Regions from separate parts of the Leptospira brenneri genome, predicted to be linked through region 1. Evidence: riboswitches for the same ligand, from Rfam matches in the RefSeq annotation. Region 1 holds a riboswitch; the other holds the start of a gene.
What was found. A riboswitch is a leader RNA that binds a small molecule or an ion and turns the genes downstream of it on or off. The one in region 1 is predicted to bind cobalamin.
Positions count from the first base shown of each region.

Region 2: another riboswitch for cobalamin. It lies ahead of CH361_RS02770 (hypothetical protein); the one in region 1 lies ahead of CH361_RS17770 (hypothetical protein).

Region 1 covers NZ_NPDQ01000010.1:62,953-70,606, forward strand. The annotation lists gene secA (preprotein translocase subunit SecA) at 1-1,360, shown strand, start outside; gene CH361_RS17765 (LIC_13355 family lipoprotein) at 1,545-2,402, opposite strand; gene CH361_RS17770 (hypothetical protein) at 2,455-3,036, opposite strand; cobalamin riboswitch at 3,243-3,395, opposite strand; gene CH361_RS17775 (cytochrome-c peroxidase) at 3,400-4,467, opposite strand; gene CH361_RS17780 (methyl-accepting chemotaxis protein) at 4,588-6,624, opposite strand; gene CH361_RS17785 (methyl-accepting chemotaxis protein) at 6,756-7,654, opposite strand, start outside.
Region 2 covers NZ_NPDQ01000001.1:554,832-562,485, reverse strand. The annotation lists gene CH361_RS02790 (sodium-dependent bicarbonate transport family permease) at 1-534, shown strand, start outside; gene CH361_RS02785 (alginate export family protein) at 570-2,414, shown strand; gene CH361_RS02780 (TetR/AcrR family transcriptional regulator) at 2,475-3,092, shown strand; gene CH361_RS02775 (lysophospholipid acyltransferase family protein) at 3,094-3,855, opposite strand; cobalamin riboswitch at 3,998-4,130, shown strand; gene CH361_RS02770 (hypothetical protein) at 4,317-4,943, shown strand; gene CH361_RS02765 (LIC_13355 family lipoprotein) at 4,972-5,835, shown strand; gene CH361_RS02760 (class I SAM-dependent methyltransferase) at 5,974-6,753, shown strand; gene CH361_RS02755 (slr1658 superfamily regulator) at 6,766-7,323, shown strand; gene CH361_RS02750 (slr1659 superfamily regulator) at 7,337-7,654, shown strand, end outside.

The sequences.
Region 1 (7,654 bases):
TGAAAGGGAATCCGAAATCGTAGCCAATGCTGGTCGTCCGGGAGCCATTACCATTGCTACAAATATGGCCGGTCGTGGAACGGATATTGTTCTTGGTGGTGCGCCCAAATACAAAGAAGATTTGGAAAAGTTGGATGAACTTTCTGATTCTTTGGGAATCAAGGCAAAAGCAGAATTAGAAGTGATTTATAGTTTTCGCGAACATTTAATCAAACAGAAGTTTGATGATGCAGAATCAAAAATTTCCGAAATTAAAAATGAAAACATCAAAAAAGAATGTAATAAGATTTTAGCAGAAGCAAAGAAATGGAAAGTTGATCATGACTTTGTGATTGGTGCTGGCGGTTTACATATCATTGGTTCGGAAAGACATGAATCCCGTAGGATTGATAACCAGCTTCGAGGACGGTCTGGCCGACAAGGGGATCCAGGTTCTTCCAGATTTTATCTGTCCTTACAAGACGATTTGATGAGGATCTTTGGGTCAGATCGGATTGCTCGCATTATGGATACACTCAAGATGCCGGAAGGCCAAGAGTTAGAACATAATATGGTATCAAATGCCATTGCACGTGCGCAAAAACGTGTAGAAGGTCACAACTTTGATATCAGGAAACATTTGTTAGAGTATGATGATGTGATGAATCGCCAAAGAATTTATATCTACGGAATTCGGAATGAACTTTTAGACAAAGGTAATATGTCGCGAACGATCGCAGACTTCTTTGATGAAGTTGTTGAAAACCAAGTCATTGTTTACTGTGAAGGAAATAACGTAGATGCTTGGGAGACAGATTCGCTAAATGAATGGTTACAAAGTTTAGGAATTTCTGAATCGATTGAGTCAAAGCAGTTTAAAAAAGAATCCAATCCACAACTCAAAGTATTTGAAATCGTTTCTAAATTGGTGAAAGATCTTTATGAATTTAAAGTTTCATCGATAGGAGAAGACGTTTGGAGATCCATAGAAAGAAATGTGTTTTTGGATATTCTTGATCACAGATGGAAAGAACATCTTTATGCAATGGACCATTTGAAAGAAGGGATTTGGACCGTAGGTTATGGTGAAAAGAATCCTTTAATCGAGTATAAATTACAAGGTTTTAAGATGTTTGATCAATTGGTTGAAAATCTTAAAAACGAAGTGGTCTCCTTTCTTTTGAAGATTGAAGTTACTGAATCAGATCGAAACCAAGATGATTCTTCACCGAAAGAATACAAAAAAATTGGCGAAGAACAGAGAGCAGAAGTGGACATGTTTGGGAATGAAATGAAGTCAAACAAATCTAAACCACAAGTATCTTCCACAACTAGCTCAGGCGGAGGATCCGAAAGAAGATCCAGTCGTAGAAAGAAGTAATCGAATCATTATTTCTTTTTAGAAAAGATAATCCAGCTCTTATTTAAGTGAAACATCACTTTGGATGAGAGTTGGATTTTTTTATTTTATTTAGATCTTAATTTAATTCCAAATTGGAGAAAAGCCAGTTTCATTTTTATAGTTAGCTGCCTGTTACCTTTTCTCTTGATTGAGAACTCTTCAATCATTCAACTGACTTAGCAACCACTCCATCTATATCCGAGCCATTGTTATAGGAATGGGGATAGACATATCCAGCGCTTGTGTTTGGATTTGTGACTGCTGATGCAGAAGTCATTTTAATAAACTTAAATCCGTTAGTTTGAATGTTCGTACGGGCGGCCGCATCACAATTGGCACCTGGTCCACCAACGATTAAATCCTCCAGATTGAACCCATCCCCCCCACCAACTAAAAATCCACTTCCTGTAGATGTAAATAATTCATCTAAGGTCAATGGTTTGGTAGCCATATTGTAGAGAACGGGTCTTAGGCCAGCAAATCCCGGCCAGGAAGAAATTTTGTTACTATCAGCAACACTTGGATTGAATCCAGAAAGATCAAATCCACAGTAGTTTGTCCCATCAAAAGATACATGCACTACCATTGGATCAAACGCATATCGATCGTTAGTTTCTGAAACACGGAATGGATTTTCGTAAATGACAAAGTCGATCCCCGTTACATTCTTTACTGTTTTTCCTGCCCACGATAAAATGATGGTTGCACCTGCTCCTGTTAAGTTTAAAGCATAAACATCCAAGGATCCAGAAAATTCTCCACCACCACAAATACCGTTGATTGCTTTGGATGAGTCGCTGAATCCACTGACGTTAGAACTAGCAGATACAACTGTGTTAGCGATAGGAATATTTGTTGGAAGGGATGTTGGTGGGCATGGACCTACAGAAGAAGAATTTGCAAGTGGAAGTGCTAATAGTGATAATATGGCGTCGTTATTTTTGCCCTTTTCTGAGCATTGCAAAAAAGTGAATGTGATTAAGAACAAAGATAAAATTGTTTTTGTATGAAGCTGTCCCACAAATTGTCTCCTACTTGCCTTTATCCAAGTGAATAAAGGCAAAATTTTTGTATTAAAAAGTTTTAGTTAAGAAATTAAATGCAAATGATCCGTTGCAACCTGCGGCTTTTGGATTTGTAGTGTAAACAGTTCCAGAAGCTTTTCTTGATGCTAGATCTGTCTTAGTTTCAGCTAATGTTGGTTTGCCGTTAAATACATCGCAAATTAAGATTTCATTATCAGCAGTTATGGTCCAAATTAAGGCTGAGATATTTGCATTGTTTTTTGGTTTGTAATAAAGTACTCGTTCGGAGTTACTAAATTCTACGATTTCTGCATTGACTCGATACGTTGATGTACCTGAACCATTGACATAGTCAACATACAAGTATCCTGTTGTAGTTCCAAAATTGGATTGGATAGAAACAGTGTTAGAACCCGGAGTGGTACATGTTCCTGCAGAACAGCTACCTTGGAAGTATGTTCCTCTAATTTCAATTTGACCTGCTTCTTTTGCAGAAGCCTCTGCTGTTTTTAATAATCCCAATACTAAATTATTGTCAGCTTCCGATTTGTCTACTTTGCCATTATCCGCACATGCTGTGATACAAAGCACAGATAACATCACGAGTGTTAGTTTGATTGTAGTTTTCATTTAGATTCTCCTAAATCTTGATTTGAATTTAGGGGAACACGGACAGGAAATAGGTTTATCCTCGTCAGAAGACGAAAAATCTTAACATCTATAGATAGATAGGTAAGTAGTGTTTTTTCCATACGGGTGCCCCGAGTTTACCTTCGGGGCCCCTTTACAAAACCTGTTGTTGAAACAGAAATATGTAAGTGTGCAAAGTTCCCAATCCACGAGAAAAAATTGCGGGGAAGATCTGGCTTATCACCTAATATAGATTAAACTACACTTGGTGCATCACAGTTGCGGGTCAGCACAGGACTTTCACCTGTTTCCTCCCTAAAGGTAATGTCACAGTCCCAACCTCAATATTTTTTGTCAATGAAATTAGTTTGTCTTTGTTTTGTCTGATAAGGTTCTTAAAAAGGTAACAAGCAAATCAATTTCTGAATCATTAATGTTGCGGTTCAGTTTGTAATGATTCATACGTCGTACTGCCTCTTTAATTGTGGGAACACTTCCATCGTGAAAGTAGGGTGCGGTTAGTGCAACGTTACGTAAAGGGGGAACTTTAAAGAAAAATTTATCTTCTTGATTTCCAGTAAATTCAGATCTTCCAAAATCATTTGGATTGTAAGAGTAAACTGAATCTAATTTTTCAAACTTAGAACCTCCCAAAAGATTTTGACTGTGACAATTTGTACAACCCACTTCCAAAAATATTTTTAATCCATCTAATTCCTCAGTTCTAAGTGCAAACACATTAGATTCTAAAAAATCATCGAATCGTGATTTTGAAACAAGAGATCTTTGGAAAGCAACGAGAGCTAGTCGAATAGAATGTAAACTGGGATTCGGTGAGTCAGGAAAAGCATCTGCAAAAAATGAAGTATAACTAGAATCATTTTGTATTCTTATTAATAGTTCAGTTTCAGATGGCAAAGACATTTCAAGCGGATTGACAAATGGATCAATTGCTTGTTCGTATAATGTATTTCTTCTTCCATCCCAAAAGATAATCGGTAAAAATCCAACGTTCAGAATGGAGGGAGTGTTTCTTTTGCCTAGTTGGCCGAATGTGCCTCGCGATGCAGATTGGCGGTCCATACCGGCAGCCGTTCCATCAATTGGATGGCAAGTAAGGCAGGATTGTACATGATTGGAGGAGAGTTTATTATCTCTGAATATTTTATTTCCTAGGTTAATGAGGGCAATGGTATCTGATTCTGAACCTGGTATAGAACTTGGCAAAGTTCCGATTGTGTTTTTTGCATTTGTTTGTAATTCCGATGCGTAAGAAAAGTTTGAAAAAAAATAGAAAGTAATTAAGTTTTCTTGTCTGTCATTTTTTGTTGGGTTTTTTGATGTACAGCTAACTGTAAATAGGTGAATTATGAGGAGAATTACTATTTTAGAGTATAATTTAGAGAAAAAATAGGAAAGAGGGGAGAACATAGAAACCAAACAGAAAATGGATGTTTAATCCATCAATTCAATTTTTGGATTTGTTTTTGTAAGTTTTGAAAATTTTATTTAACTTTATACCAAGTTTTTTTCATGATCATAGAAATTTGGTTAATGAGTGTGAAAAGAATTGGTAACCATTGCGATGGCTCCGGCGATCTCTCCAATTTTTTGGCTCACTTGGTTTAAATCTTCTGAATTATTCGCAAGTTCCTGAGCATTTCCAGAAAGAGTATTGATTGTATTTACCATATCCTCCGAAGCTTTTTTTTGCTCTCTACTAGAAAACTCAATGGTTTCTGCCATTTCTTGTAATCCGTTTAACTCTGTTGTCACATTGAGTAAACTGCTTGTTTGTGATGTCATTTCTTCTTTTAGTTCATCAACACTCACTTGCATTCTTTTTGATTGTTCTACAATTTCGCTCAGTGCATTCACTGTTTCATGGACATGGTTTGCCCCGATGTTTACTACTGAATTACTTCTATCAATTAATCTTTTAATGTTTTTGACTGAGCTTTGAGTCCTATCAGCCAATTTAGATATTTCTTCTGCTACTACGGCAAAACCCATACCTGCATCTCCCGCCCGTGCCGCTTCAATACTAGCATTTAGTGAGAGTAAGTTGGTTCTTTCTGAAATTTCAGTAATCAAATCAACGATACCTGTGATCTCTTTCGTAACGGAATGAATTTCGGACATTGCTTGGTCTGTGTTCTGTACAGAGAGGTTGCCTAGATTTGCTAAGTTTGTAGAAGTAACCGATTGGTCTGTTAGTTGTGAAAGTGCTTTTTCGATATTCGTAATCGACCCTTCGATCTTTTTCATTTCTTCAGTAATCTTAATGATATTTTTTGTTTCATTGGTAATGAATTGAAACATAATTTCGAAGGATGTTGTTAGTTCTTCTAAGGAAGCTGCCGATTCTTCGGAGATAGAAGCTAAAGAAGAAGCATGATCCGAAACCGAGATAGCATCTTCTTTTAATTTATAAGATGCTTTTTCTGAATCACTCACTGAAATTTTCAGTTGGTTCATAATGTCATTCAGATTGTTCAAAAAAATATTAATAGAGTTGGTAATCTTTCCAATTTCATTGGAGCCAAAGTTGGGTAAAGTTTTTGTGAGGTCAGCTTCGCCACTCGATAATTCGTTTACCTTAGTAAGAACTGTAATTAAAGGGCTGTTGATACTTCGAAAAATAAAAACAACAAAAATCGTCGAAATCAATAAAGAGATAAAAACCAAACCTATGTTTATATTTCTTTGAAAAGATAACAACTGAATTCTGTCGTTGACAAGTTTTTCCAAAATAGATATTGAACCGTCCTGAATTTTCCCGACAGTTTTGGTTCCTTTTTCTAGAATTAGAAATAATTCTTCAGAAGTTTTCGGTTTTGTGTTGGATTGGATAAATGTCTTCTTTAGTTCGAGTAAAAAACTATCACATGAATTTTTTGACTCTAAAGAAATTGTTTTTAATTCTTCCACATATGGAGATTTGTCTTCGATTGATTTCTTAAAGGATTTTTGAATTTCTTTACATGTAGATTCGATGAAATTTATGGATATAAGTGCTTTAGTATAACTTACACTTGAAAACTGGTTTTTGTTTGGATTTTGGTATTCATCCCGAACGATTTCGTTTATCACTCCAATATTTTTCAGAATTTCAGGAACTCTAAAAAAGGTAATTTCCATTTGGTAGTATGAATTAACTTCTGGGTCTAGAATGAGGTTAGAAAAGTCTCCTACTTTTAATGCTAATTCTTGCGTATCATTTAAAAAATTACGTGTTGTTGTTTGGTCAAACCTTCCATACTGATTATATTGCCCCCAAGTGATTAATTCTTTTGTATCCGCTGACAAAAGTTCGGTACCATTTATTTCTGCTTTTGTCTTTTCTAAAAGTGGCAGTAGTTCGCTTGTATTTTCTTCTCCGATTTTGAATCGTTTTAAACCTTCTCGATAGGCTGAATAAATTGGTTTGATCGCAATGATTCCCAAATATTCTTTTTTGGCAAAATCTATGGTTCCATTCAATGAACGTACCAAAATAAGCAGAATGATTAAAAGTGATGCAATCAGCGGTGCGGGTAGAAGTAAAAGTCTGGTTTGTATAGAAAATTTAGAAAGTAATTTTGACATAGAGTTTTGTGCTGCTTAATGGTGAGCGAAAATCCTCCTACCTTACTAACGATTAGTAAGGTTTAATAAATCGATCAATCATTTATTTTTGAATGTTTAACTTTGTAAAAATTTATTCATAAAGCATTTTGTTAGTTGGTTCTAAATGAATCAGCAATGTTTGAAATAGAAATTGCAACTTCGCTAATAGTAACACTCACTCGATTTAAATCTTCGGAACTTTGTGCCAGCTCTTGTGCATTACCAGAAAGTGTATTCACGCTTACTACCATATCTTCTGATGTGCGTTTTTGTTCTTGGCAAGATGATTCAATAGATTCTGCTAAGGTTTTTAATTCTTTTACTTCATGGGACACATTAGCCAAACTAATTGATTGGGAAGACATTTCATTTTTTACTTTTCCAACTCCTATTTGTATTCTATTCGATTGTCCAACAATTTTACTAAGGGAACTTACCGTTTCATTTACATGACTAACTCCGTTGTTAACAGCGAGGTTACTTTTTTCAATTAAGGATTTTATGTTTTTAACTGAAATTTGTGTTTTATCGGCGAGTTTTGATATCTCTTCAGCTACAACAGCAAAACCTCTACCGGCATCCCCTGCACGAGCAGCTTCAATGCTGGCATTTAATGCAAGTAAATTAGTTTGTTCTGAAATATCTGTGATTAAATCAACAATACCTGTGATTTCACTAGTGACAGATCGAATTTCTACCATAGACGAGTCTGTACTACGTATGGATTGATTCCCTGCATCAGCAAGATTCGTTGATGCTATTGATTCTTCTGAAAGTTGTGAAAGTTCTTTTTCTATACTGCTAATTGTATCTTCAATGTTTTTGATTTCTTCTGCAATTTTAAAGATGTTTTTGGTTTCATCAGAAATGGAGGTAAACATAATTTCAAAGGAAGAAGAAAGTTCTTCTAATGAAGCAGCCGACTCTTCGGATGTAGATGCCAATCCAGATGCATTATCTGAAACTAAGAGAGCATCTTCTTTTAATTGGTTTGAGACTTTTTCTACTT
Region 2 (7,654 bases), on a different contig from region 1:
GGCAAAAAGAAAAATAACGAGAATCTAAATGAAAAAATCCAATGGAAACAATTACTCCATGAAGCTTTCTTTAGTTCTTCCGTATACATTCTGATTGGAGCATTGATTGTTGGTTATTTATCTGGTGAGTCCGGATGGAATACAACCAAACCATTCACTGAGGATATTTTTAAAGGACTACTCACCTTCTTCTTACTAGACAAAGGAATTGATGCCGCAAGACAAATGCGTGAGTTAAAAAAAGTAGGTTTTTTTCTGATCGGATCGGCACTGATTATCATGTTGATTAACGTGGTCATTGCAATCTTACTTACAAAGATCATCCAAATGCCAATTGGTGATGCTCTGATGTTTGTGGTTTTATGTGCCTCTGCATCCTATATTGCAGTGCCTGCAGCTATGAAAGAATCCATCCCGGAAGCAAACCCAAGCATTTATTTAACGGTTGCTTTATCGATTGTGTTCCCTATTAATATCATCGTCGGAATCCCTTTATACTTTTATATTCTCAAAGTGATCACGGGAACTACTTAAGTTAAAAGAACATTTATCAGAAAAGGAGATACATCATGTATATTTCAAGAGGTTATTTCTATTTTCTATTGTTAGCGGTAATGACACCGCTAACAATAACATGGGCGGCTCCAACAGAAACAGAGAACCCTCCTGTTACTACCGCTACACAAGAATCAAAGCCCTATGCCTCACCAATGAAAGAAAAGGGCCTTGATCCTGAATTCAACCGCCATATGTTTGTGGAACCAGAATTATCTAAACATTCCGCAAACTCTGGACAATTTTGGTTAAACGATGTATTACGTTTTGGTTTGTATTTACGACCCAGACAAGAATCCAGATACAATATGGATTTTAATGCATCTGACAAAGGTTATATTGACAGAACACTACAAACATCTTCTATCTATTTTATCTTTGATCCCAGTCCTTACGTCCAAGCAAAAGTAACACTCCAAGATGCTCGTGTTTGGGGGGGAGAATCACCGGCTTCTTCAGGTGATATCCGTGCCAATTTTTTTAGTAATACAGCAGATATTTACTCCAAGAACCAAACAAATGCTGTTTCCCAAAACCAAACGGGAGTGCGAGAAGCTTTTTTAACCCTAAACCAACTTCCCTTACATTCCAAATTACAAGTGGGACGACAAATCTGGGCTTATGGCGACCAACGAATGATAGGTGGTGGAAACTGGACGATCAATGGTCTTTCCTTTGATGGTGCAAGGCTTATGTTCAACTACGATAATTTCAAAATCCATTTTTTAATGGCAAGGCCGTATTGGACACAGAGTGGAACCAATGGTGTCGTTTCTTCCAATGATCCCAAACTGAACTCAAACGCCAATGGAACAGACACAACTCTCTTAGGAACTTACAACAGTTTTACAATTCCTGATTGGGTGACTTTAGATCTTTATAGTTTGGGAGTGGTTCGTAAATGGAAAAAAAATCCTGTGAACCCCGTTACCGGTCTTCCCGAAGCTTCTAGTGACGACCCAATGGCGATGAACAGAAGTAAACAAAACCAGAACTTACTCACAACTGGATTTCGTCTCACGAACAGAACCAAAGCAAACTTTTTGCCGGAAGGAAAGTCCTGGGATTTTACTTGGGAATCCGCCTTCCAAACAGGAACTACGGGAAGAAGAATTCAAGATCCTTATTTGAAAGAATATCTTCCGAACGAATGGGACAACTCTAGAACGGAAAGAGAAAAGTATACAGGTCAAATGCATGTCTTTCAAACGGGATATACTTTCTTCAAAAAACTACGTTTAGGTGGTCAGGTATTGTATGCGTCTGGAGACAAAAACAGAGCAGATGCTTCCGTCTCTACATTCCAAACACTAGCAAATCCTAGATTTGGAGTGATTCCGTATTTTAATAGTGTAGCCGGAATTTCTGAAAACATCAATGCACAAAACCTTTATTCTAAATCCGTAAGTGTCAGTTACAAAACAGATTCCTATGGTGAATTTCAAGTGACCTACTTTCAAAATGACAAAGCAGAAAAACAAGATGCTTGGTATGCCATCAGTGGGGCTGCCAATTCGACAAGTTCACTTGGGGAAAAAAATCCATACCCAGTCGCAGCGGACAAAGGTAGTACAGAGAATTATTCTAATAATTCATATTCATCACCTTATGCTCTGGGGAAACGAATTTATACCGAAGTGGATGTAACTTGGCACGGACAAATTAATGATTTTGTTTCTTTATGGATGGGGTTCGGGTATTTGAGTGCGGGGGATTCTGTTCGTAATTATCGAAATAGCAAAATCCAATACAATTCCACAACACAATCCTTTGAATGGAACCAAAACTACTTACAAGGTAAAAACCAACTGGCAAAGGATGCTTATATGGCCTATGCCCAAATCAACGCTGCTTTTTAAGAAAAACGTTCGATTTTTATATGGATTTGAATACCATGGAGGTCAAATTGATTCAAATCCATGTTGGAAGCTTCAAACAAACAAAGACGGATTCGCAATAGCCTTTCTCGTGAGGAAATTAAAAACGTATCTCTCCTCATTTTAAAGGAAGAAGGACTGGAAGGTCTTTCTATGCGAAAGATTGCCAACCGTCTGGGTTGCAGTGTTGCCAGTCCTTATTCCTATTATGAAAGCCAAATTGATTTAGTCCAAGACCTAATCAAATCAGGGGAAGACGAACTTCTTTCCATGTTAAAAAAAGCAATCACTGAAGTAGACTCAAGTTCTGCCTTCGAAAAATTGGCAGCCATTGCCCGTTCTTATTTTAATTTCGCAAGTAACAATCGAGAATTACACAAAGTGATGTTTGTGACAGATTACGGTGGAGTCCATAGAAAGGCCTTCCCACAACTTCCCAAAAGTTATCGTTTCTTTTTGGAAACAGTTCGAATCGGATTTGAGTCTGGAGAAATTCCCTATCCTAAAAATGAATACCCTGCCATCGCAAGGATGATGTGGAGTTGGATGTATGGGGTGATTGTTTTGGATATGACAGGAATGCTTCGTAAAAGAAAAGGTTCAGGAAACCCCATCGAAGAAGGGATTTCCTATTTTCAAAAACTGCTTAGCAAAAAATAACTTAACCTACGCTAGGCGAAACTTCTAAACTATCTTCTTCATCACTCAAAATCACTTCCCCTTTTTTAGGAATCAACACAGATGTTCCTTTGTCTTTCATTCGGATGAGTTCGCTTCGTATGTAACTAACAGTTTCCGCAGCATCTTTCACTTCTCTGATGGGATTTCCCACTGACAAACGAATGGGCTTATTTAAATTATAAGCATCTAAAAACATAGGGATGATGGGTAGGCCATAACGTTTACTCAGTACTGCCATACCAGGATGGAGTTTTCGAGATTTTCTAAACCCTCGAAACCAAGTACCTTCCGGAAAAATGCCGATACCCAAACTTCCTTTAGCGATCCGTTGTTTCATCTCTTTCATTGTGCGTGGGTCCGATTCGTTACGATTCACAGGGATTAGGTCGATTGATGTAACAATCCCTTTGATGAGTTGTTCTATTCTTTGTTTTTTTGCTTTCTGAAAACTATCTTTTGGTTTTTTCCCGGAATCAATACTGGCAAGAGCCGTTGTATAAATTCCATATCGTTTCAAAACACCGCGAATCACAAAGGCGTCATAAGGAAGAGTAATGAGTCGTAAAAATTTATTCCTAGGTTTGATATGGTTGGCAATTAGAATCACCGATTTACCACTATACTCTCGCAAAATGTGTTCATTTTCCAATGTCACTTTTTTTCTTCCATAAATTTGGCGCATAGGTTTTACAAATGCCCACATAAAAATAAAACCAATCAACCGACCTAAAACATAAAACATATAATCCCTCTACTTCGTTAGAACAAGTTGATCTCAGTTGGTTGCAAAATTCACTGAGTAAATTTGCCTTTCAGTTTAGAATCTTAAAAAAAAATCAATTTGTAATGATTTTCCGCAAATACAAAGCGGTTCTTTACATTTGACAAAAAAGCTGGTTACAGGGACTTTGAAGTTATCCTTCAGGGAGGAAACAGGTGAAATTCCTGTGCTGACCCGCAACTGTAATCCAAACCTAAGTTTGGTGAGCCAGATCTTCCCCGTAAAGTTGACCTCGTGGTAAAGGAACTTTACACACTGATTCCGAATGCCTTCCATTCGGATAAGGGGCCCCGAAGGCATCGGGGCACCCGAAACAATCACAAACAAAAATTGTATTTTAGGCAATCTCACAAAAGAACCTAACTGCAGTTTGTTTATTTTTGAATCGGAGTTCCCTGAATTTTACCATTGAGGAGACTTCTATGAAAAGAACACTTACAACGATTACCCTTTCTGTAATTCTAGTCGCACTGTTTGCTTGCAATACAGAGAAACAAGTTTCAGAAACTGATGCAAATTACAAACTACTTGCTGGTCTACTTGCAGGAAGTACACTCTCTACTTCCTTTTTATTGGAATACAATGGACAGTGGAACGCAGGTTATACTTACGATTCTAATGGGCAAATGACAGGAACTCCGAACGGAAGACTCATCATCGCAACTAATCCAGATGGCTCAGGAAGTATCATTTCCGGATATAATTCCAATGCAAACTATTTTGGTGGTGGTGATACCACTTATCGAATTCTTTCTTTTGACAAAGCTACCAGAAGGCTCTACTACCAAAATACTCCTGGGGGAAATAACTTCGCACATTCTACTTTTGGAAGAATTGATTACACAGCAGTAACTACTTCTGGTTGTGAACTTGGAGCCGGAAGATGTTTTTATTTTTGTGAAGCCGTTTCCGGAAAGGCTACACTCGCAGAAGTACAAGCAAGTACAGTGACAAGCAACCCAACAAATTACGCGACCAACGGTTGTGGTGGCTACACATTTAGTAGAGCACTTTCAAGAACAGAAAACTCAACTTGGACTGGACTTTAAAAAATAGGTTCTGAACTTAGGAGATGTGATGCAAAAATTTTCGAAAACAAACGAATTATGTCATTTGTTTTTGGTCTTATTTGTATCCTTCTCTTTTTGCAAAAAATCTCCTTCGAGCTCAGGGGAAGAAAACCTCTTGGCCTTGCTTCCATTACTTAGCGCAGCAGCAAATGCTAGTGTTTGTCCGAAGTCGACAATTCCAACAGATATCTACCTTGCCACAACGGTGGTGAGTGCAAGTTCCAGTATCTCTGGTTTTTCGGATCCTAAAAAAGCAGTCAATGGAGTTTGCGGAGCTGGAGAACTTGTAGGTTCGCTGGATGTTTACGCCTTAGACATTACTGGGGCTGGTGCAACGATTGTTCTCAGTTGGGGAGGACGGACAGTTAAAAATGTTTCGGACAGTATCGACTTCATTGTTTATGATAATAGTTTTCGGATCTCTGATGATTCCAACACCTATGCGATGGACCCTTCTGTAATTCAAGTTTCTATTGATGGAACTAATTTTTGCGGATTTAACCCCAGTTACTCGGGTGGTAATGTCAATTTGATGGATAGTTGGACTAAATTTGCCGGACTCCGGCCTGTCCACTACAATATGACCACAAAACCCTTCATCAACGAGGATCTTTTCATTAATACTGGCGGTTCTTTTTTGTTAGGTGGGGGAGATGGGTTTGATTTGGATGATTTAGACCCCGCAGACCCGAATGATATCGGTTGTGATCCAACACTTGCCAACAATATCAAAACAAATGGGTTCAAATTTCTAAAAATTACCTCTGCAAGTGATGTAACGAACCCCAACACTAGTGCCAAATTTCCTTGGCCCCCAGGAAGTTATAATGGAAGTGATATTGATGGAGTGGTAGCACGCGAAATCCAGTGACAATTTGTCCATTATGTCAGATCTGTACCCTCTTCGAGGTTCTACTAAAAAAAAGCTAAAAAAGCGACCTGTATTTCAGTTGACCAATCCTTAAAAAAGGTTTCTTTTTTTAAAACTACTCCTTAGCGCGTATCCACTTTGAGCGAAAACCTATACACACAAAAAATATCCATCCAGGATGAGATGCCGAGATTGTCTGCCCAAGCCAATCTTTTGAAACTCCTTCTAGATCCTTTTTTGGATTCCATATCCTTTGACAAGGAATCAGGAATGGCATTGGATGCTGGTGCTGGACCTGGTGTGCTCACTAGTTTTCTCATGAAAAAAAATCCCAATCTCCGTTGGTCCGCTTGTGACATCTCGGAAGAAATGGTGCAGTACTGCAAATTAGCTCATCCAAAAGTAGATTGGAAAATCTCCGATGTCCGATCGCTTGATTACCCAGACAACTATTTTGATTTTATCTTCAATTCTATGGTTCTCATTCATATCAAAGAACCAGAAAAGGCTTTAAAAGAATTCTATCGGGTGTTAAAACCAGGTGGAAAAATTCTCATCCATTGCCCCAACGATAAATCTTTCACTGGCCCACAAGTGCTTTTGGATATGGTGGCCAAACATGCAACCATCCACCCTGCAGACCGGTATGTGATGGAAAAAGTTCCAGGGATTATGGAGAGTTTGGGATTTCAATCAAAAGCAAGGACAGATTTTGTTGCTTCCAACGACGGAAATGATGACAAACCTGTTGTGGAATATCCAAAAATTCATTTGGGGATGATGACCGGTTGGTCTATGATGTCTTTTATGGGCCATCCGGACGGAATGCAAGAATTGTATTCAAAACTCCAGTCCGAGTATATGTCCAATCGTGTGAAATTCTCGATCAATTTAGAAACGCATTTGTATCAAAAATAAACGGAGGCAAAATTGAATCAAAAGACACCCATCATCATCGGGGAATACCACATCATTCCAGAAAATTTGCCTGCTGACGGCCAACTTCGATTGATCTTCCAACCAATCGATATGACTACTTATTGGAGGCGGTGTGGACTCACTGCAAACTTTGTTGCCGGATTTTATTCGTATTGTTACGAAGCCAGTGAAACGAAGGCCAACTCTCTCTCTACCATCATTAATGAACTTTTGGAGAATGCTTCTAAATTCTCAAAAGCCAGAGAAGGTAGAATCAATGTAGAATTGAAACAATATGGAAATCTTTTAAGGATTGATGTTTTAAATGTGGCGTCAAAAACCTTACGAGATAGTTTTGAGCTTTTTGTAAATAAACTCTTGTCGGAGAACGTGGAGGAGATGTATTTTTCTACACTCGAAACCAAAGAAGATAGCGATACCAAATCCGGTTTAGGTCTACTCATGATGCTTAAAGACTACCCGGTGCGTTTTGGTTATAGTTTCCATGAGATCGATGCCGATACTCATGAAATCACGGTAAGAGCAATTATCAACGTAGAAGAGATATAATAGGCGAAGCTTCATGGAAATCAAAGATTTAGATTATAATATTCAATACGACGAAGCCACTAAGACTGTCAAATTCACAGGTTCCATCCGATTACAGAACTTACCCGCTTATGAACCGATCAAATTATTTTTAAGAGATGTTGCGAAACTTTGTCAAGGTGCTATCTTGACTATGGACTTTAGAGAATTACAATTTGTAAACAGTTCGGGGATCACTACCCTATCTATGTTCATTATTGATTCCAGGAAAAGTGCCGCTTACCAAATCAAAATCCAGGGATCTCTGAATGTTTCTTGGCAGTCAAAATCGCTCTCTAACTTTAAAAAACTT